2 linked regions of the Marinomonas mediterranea MMB-1 genome follow. The protein of the gene in region 1 interacts with the protein of each later gene in a pairwise test. Links are inferred from orthologs where the notes say so. Each region holds a gene or a part of one and is shown on either strand. Other genes may lie near its edges.

Evidence for each region.
Region 2: the proteins of panC (region 1) and MARME_RS16995 interact in binary tests that used the Escherichia coli proteins (3 or more experiments, as listed by UniProt). The link is inferred for Marinomonas mediterranea MMB-1 from one-to-one orthologs.

What each region holds. Positions count from the first base shown.
Region 1 is NC_015276.1:3,983,785-3,986,941, forward strand. The notes cover bases 3-2,823. They hold panC (pantoate--beta-alanine ligase), read left to right. Parts: upstream 3-897; coding sequence 898-1,749; downstream 1,750-2,823. Other genes in these bases: folK (2-amino-4-hydroxy-6-hydroxymethyldihydropteridine diphosphokinase), read left to right, coding at 3-72; panB (3-methyl-2-oxobutanoate hydroxymethyltransferase), read left to right, coding at 76-894; pgi (glucose-6-phosphate isomerase), read left to right, coding at 1,776-2,823. Outside these bases: more of folK, read left to right, coding at 1-2; more of pgi, read left to right, coding at 2,824-3,157. UniProt on the Escherichia coli protein: Catalyzes the condensation of pantoate with beta-alanine in an ATP-dependent reaction via a pantoyl-adenylate intermediate.
Region 2 is NC_015276.1:3,707,868-3,711,050, forward strand. What follows is about bases 43-2,889. They hold MARME_RS16995 (NUDIX hydrolase), read left to right. Parts: upstream 43-1,119; coding sequence 1,120-1,659; downstream 1,660-2,889. Other genes in these bases: astE (succinylglutamate desuccinylase), read right to left, coding at 43-819; MARME_RS17000 (DUF2927 domain-containing protein), read left to right, coding at 1,601-2,419; hemE (uroporphyrinogen decarboxylase), read left to right, coding at 2,582-2,889. Also shown: more of astE, read right to left, coding at 1-42; more of hemE, read left to right, coding at 2,890-3,183.

The sequences.
Region 1 (3,157 bases):
AACGGCAAATCCGTCGAAGAGCATGTAAAGCAACTTGATACCAGCGATTTGGTCTCGATTGAAAAAGAGTAGGTTATGTATTCAGATACTAATAAAAAATTAACGCGCCCAGTCACGCTTTCCAAGCTTCGAAAGATGAAGCAAGAGCAAGAAAAGTTTACTTGCCTAACCAGCTATGACGCGACTTTTACAGGCGCAATGAACGCAGCAAGCATTGAAACCATACTAATAGGTGACTCATTAGGAATGGTCGTTCAAGGCCAAGACAGCACTCTGCCCGTTTCAATTGAAGATATGTGTTATCACATCGCGGCCGTGAAGCGCGGCAACGATAACGCGTTCCTACTCGCAGACATGCCTTTTATGAGCTACTCCAAACCTGAACAAGCCTTAGATAATGCTGCGAAGTTAATGCAAGCTGGCGCGCATATGGTCAAGTTGGAAGGAGGAAGCTGGCTAAAAGACACCATTGGCCTTCTGACAGAGCGAGGCATCCCAGTATGTGCACACCTAGGCTTAACCCCTCAAGCGGTTCACAAGCTAGGTGGCTATAAGGTTCAAGGTAAGGATGAAGCGACAGCGGCACTCCTTCTTAAAGAGTCTCTAGAATTAGAAGCCGCAGGCACTGATATTTTACTGTATGAATGCATTCCCTCCGAACTCGGAAAAACACTGACAGAAGCAGTCAATATTCCGACGATCGGAATCGGCGCAGGCCCTCATACAGATGGTCAGGTATTAGTTATGCATGACATGCTTGGCGTCACTCAAGGCCGAAAACCTCGTTTCGTTAAAAACTTTTTAACAGACGGACGCAGCATTCAGGAGGCTTTTGAGGCCTTTTCTGACGAAGTAAAATCGGGCACTTTCCCAGCCCCTGAGCACGGTTTCTGATTTATGAAAACATTTCACACCGTAAAAGAATTACGAGATACACTCTATCAAGATCGACTAAAAGAAAAACACATCGCATTTGTTCCAACAATGGGAAACTTGCATGAAGGGCACATGGATCTAATCCGAAGAGCCCGCCAAGAAAGTGAGATCGTCGTCGCCTCAATTTTCGTCAACCCAATGCAATTTGGTAAAAACGAGGATTTGGAGCGATACCCAAGAACACTAAAAGACGATCAAACTCTGCTCGAATCCAATGGCTGTGATTATTTATTCGCGCCTGATGCCCTCGAAATGTACCCAGATGGCAAACGTAGTCAAACACAAATTGAAGTAACAGGTCTGTCTGATATTCTCTGTGGCGCGAGCCGTCCAGGACACTTTATTGGTGTTGCAACGGTCGTCACCAAACTATTTAACATAGTACAACCTGACTGTGCGATTTTTGGTAACAAAGATTATCAACAATTAAAAGTCATAGAAGACATGACCAGAGATTTAAGCTCCAACATCAACATTATTGGCGTTGATATTGCTCGATCTGAGTCAGGTCTGGCACTAAGCTCTCGTAATGGCTACCTAAGCCAAGAAGAAAGAGACATTGCAACAAACCTATATGCCACACTAAAATGGGCAAAAGATCAGCTTATGATAGGCAGCACGAGTCACGAAGAAATCCGCGAACAAGCTCAACAGAAGCTTGAAGCGGTGGGCTTTCAACGTGACTACTTTGAAATACGTGCGCAAGATAGCTTACAAACACCGTTAGAGGAAGAGAGAAGCCTAGTCATCTTGGCTGCGGCATATCTAGGAAAAGCACGACTAATTGATAATATTACCGTCGAGCTTACCTAATTCAATATCAACCTAGGGAGATTGTAATGAGCTCACCCACCGGACTTCCAGCTTGGAAGGCTTTGACTGAACACAAAGAAGAAATGTCCAATGTTAAAATGGCCACTCTTTTCGATGAAGACAGCAATCGCGCAGAAAAGCTAACGGTTTCAGCTGCTGGCTGGACATTGGATTACTCAAAAAACAGAGCCAATGAAAAAACGCTATCTCTTTTAAATCAGCTCCTCACTGAAGTCGGCATGCACGATGCTATTAAAGGCATGTTCAACGGCGACAAAATAAACAATACGGAAAACCGCTCTGTCCTGCACACTGCACTTAGAGCAAGCCATGCTCAAGAAAGTTTAATGGTCGATGACACAAACGTCCTAGCAGAAGTTCGCTCGACACTGAAACAAATGGAAAAGTTTGTTTGGCAACTGCAAACCGGACAATGGCGCGGTTACTCCAACCTTCCGATCACAGATGTTGTTTCAATTGGCATTGGTGGTTCATACCTTGGACCAAAGGTGGTTGCAGAAGCGCTAACCCCGTACAAGCAATCAAGCATCGATGTTCACTTCGTTGCTAACATCGACGGCTCAGACATTACCGAAAAGCTACGTTACTTAGATCCAGAAACGACGGTTTTTATTATTTCATCAAAATCGTTCGGTACACTGGAAACCCTCTACAACGCCAACGCAGCGCGAGACTGGTTCTTGCGCAACGGAGGTCCTGAAGAGCTAGTACATAAACACTTTGCGGCTGTGAGCTCCAATGTGGAAAAAGCCGTTCAGTTTGGTATCGCAGAAGAAAACATTTTCCCTATGTGGGACTGGGTCGGTGGACGTTACTCTCTTTGGTCAGCCATTGGCTTACCTATTGCCGTCGCAATCGGCATGGAAAATTTCAATGCCGTTCTAGACGGTGCGTATCAAATGGATACTCATTTTAAAACGGCCCCACTAGAAGAAAATTTACCCGTTATTATGGGTGCTTTAGGCGTTTGGTACAGCAGTTTTCATAATGCTCAAAGCCATGCATTGATACCTTATGATCACTATTTACGCGCCTTACCCGCCCACATTCAGCAGCTGGACATGGAAAGCAACGGGAAAGCGAACTTAGTTGATGGCAAGGCTGTAGAAACAGATACAGGTCCTATCATTTGGGGCGGTGCGGGTACAAACGGCCAACATGCGTATCACCAGCTATTACATCAAGGCACTCGCCTTGTACCTGTCGACTTCATTGCACCTTTGAAAAGTCACAATCCGGTCGCAGATCACCACGCACAGCTTTTTGCAAACTGCCTTAGCCAAGCGCAAGCGCTCATGGTAGGTAAGACTCTAGAACAAGCAGAGAAAGAACTGCGTGACGCGGGCGCGAGTGAAGCGGAAATCGCTGCTGTTGCCCCTCATAAAGT
Region 2 (3,183 bases), 280 kb from region 1 along the record:
GCTAGATACAAGCGCCCCTGTTTCTATTAACGATCTTAAGCCAACATTGATCGCCTCAAATTCCGATAAGTCGTTTCGTCCAAATGGATGTACCTTCCCAAGTTCAATAGTAAAGGCCTGAGCATCGTGTTCTGCATAACTATAATAAGAAAACGTGGTCGTCGGTTGATGGGACAAAAGCACTGCTTCAATACCGCATTCAGCAATAAAGGAAAACTGCGTAAGGTTGTAGCGCTTATTGCCTATATAAGGGTGCACTGCAAATTTTTTGTATTTCGACCCTCGAATTGCGGTATGCAAATCATAATGAAGACGAGTGTGGTTTGCCGGTGCCTCATCAAAGAACCGCGTCACACAATGCTCTAAAAAAATTGCCCTTTTTACTTCTCTTCCGATGTAGTTTTTATGAGCACCTAAGAACAGGCGATTTAAATTTACATCACAAAACCGTTCGCCTTTTACCGCAGCATGTGGGTTACCAATGATAATCAATAGCCGAATAGAGGGAGACAAATCTTGATTTAGCATATCTTTAACGATCTGATTCACCAATTCCATTGGCCCGGTTTCATTACCATGTATCCCAACCGAAATAACCAAACTCACCGGTTGAAATTTAGTCTTTGAAACAACAATTCGCTCTATACCACTCTGATCAACACTTGCTCCACTTGCTTCGCTTTGATACTTAGGTTCAAAGCGAAGCACGCCAAGCCCCTCTGTAACAACGATAAACGAGCCATAGTCAACGGAGGCTCTGTCGTTGTTATCTAACGCCTTCAGTGTATGCGCCAGAAAGTCATTGTCAGGAATCATCATCACCTTGCCCTAAGTTTTGCATTTTGCTCTATGCTACATAAATACCGCGCATCAGCCTATAATCGAATAGAGATGGCGCAAGTGCAGGTCGCATTTTGGAAAGGAAGCCAACTTAAAAAGCAAGAAATGAAGAGCTGTTCCTTTTAATATACTGTAAACATAGATACTCTTTAGTTGGGATTTTTTATCTACAGATAAGACGCGCAATACAGTATACGATCTAGGAGGAACACCTTAGATCCAATCGCTCTGAACACATTAAAAAAAGCGCTGCTTTTGACTTTCACATAAGGCTTAACATTGACACCCATTAAAGAAGAAATCATCGCGCTAGTTGATGAAAACAATACCGTCGTTGGCGAAGTATCTCGCAAAAAAATGCGCTTTGGCGTCGACATACACAGAGTAACCTATGTACTGGTATTTACCCCTGAAAAGAAGCTCATTGTTCAAAAAAGAACGGACGACAAAGAGTTTTGCCCAGGCTACTTCGGAATAACGACTGGCGGTGTGGTTGAAAGTGGCGAATCCTACCAGTTATGTGCTGAAAGAGAATTAAAAGAAGAGCTCGGCGTTTCACTTCCGCTGACGTCTCACGGCGTATTTTTTACTGAGGGGGAAGGTTATCGAATTTGGGGGAAACTGTATTCCGCCTGCTATGATAAGACAAAACATGGGGAACTGACACTTCAACCCAAAGAAGTGGCCGCTGTTAAAGAAATGTCAGTTGAATTTATACTCAGCAACCCAGAAGGGTTGTCATTCACACCGGACTCTTTAGATGCCTTTAAATACTATGCCGAACATCGTACGCAAGCACAGCCTTCTGATCCTTTGTAGTATATGGAGCTGTTTATTCTCTCATGGCACTTTTGCCATTGAGCGATGGCAACATGATGCCTATATAGAAAATAGCTTTATTAAGATCGCGCTTGAAAGAGAGTATAAAAAAACCGCAAATCCAAAGATCATTAGATGGGAACAACCCGTAAAAATCTTTTTTAGCAGTGACGCGGGGGATAGCGCCTTTCAGAAAGAACTCTTAAGCGTTCACGCACAACACCTTTCTCACATAACAGGGCTCCCAATTGACTTTACGCTCGACCCAGAGGAGGCCAATCTATATGCCATATTTACGTATTACAATCAAATGGAAGACAAAGTTAGACAATACGCTGGCGACCCCAACAAAAGCCGAAAAGCACTAGACGAAGCTCTTTGCCTTGGTAAAATTTTCACAAACACACACAGCGAAATTACCAAAAGTGTCATCATAATCCCCGTTGACTACGCTCGTCAAAAAGCGCGTTTTCTAGATTGCATTGTCGAAGAAATCACTCAGTTATTAGGGCTTCCAAACGATTCAGGCGATGTTTTCCCCTCCATATTTAATGATGTGAGCACCGACATTTACTTGAGCCCTCTCGACTATTTATTACTTAGAACGCTTTATTCCCCCAGACTAAAAACTGGACTCAACGTAACGCAAACAAAAGCAATTCTACCCGACATTATGAAAGACCTTCATCAAACTAAAGAGATTGAAAATGCAATCAATTTGGTTCAGGAATACAGCCTCAAACGCTATTTAGGAGACTAAGGACGTTAAAACCTATGAGCGGAAAAACAGCTTTTTCTTAACCCGAGTCATAAAATAATATTATTTTTCTGTTTTTTCGTCTCATTACGGTAAAATGCCGTCATATTTTTCTGGCGACTCTTAAGAATACAGTTGAGAGTACGCAATAGTCGGAGTGATTGAATGTTTCCAGAGCTTAAAAATGATCGTTTCCTACGTGCCCTATTAAAAGAGCCTGTAGACACAACCCCAGTATGGATGATGCGTCAAGCAGGTCGCTACCTTCCTGAATACCGTACATCTCGCGCTACGGCAGGCGATTTTTTAAGTCTATGTAAAAACCAAGACTTCGCATGTGAAGTAACACTGCAACCACTAGAGCGATATGAGCTGGATGCGGCTATTTTATTTTCTGACATTCTGACCATTCCCGATGCAATGGGGCTTGGGCTTTACTTTGAGACTGGCGAAGGCCCTAAGTTTAAACACACTGTTCGCTCGAAAGCCGATGTTGACGCCCTTCCCATTGCGACAACAACAGACTTAGACTACGTAATGAGAGCCGTTACAACCATCCGTAAGGCTCTAAACGGAAAAGTGCCTCTTATTGGTTTCTCAGGAAGCCCTTGGACGCTCGCTACCTATATGGTTGAAGGTGGATCAAGCAAAGACTTCCGACACATCAAAGCCATGATGTATCAGACACCTGATGTACTGCACGCATTACTGAATAAGCTCGCATTATCCGTTATAGATTACCTAAATGGTCAAATTAAAGCCGGAGC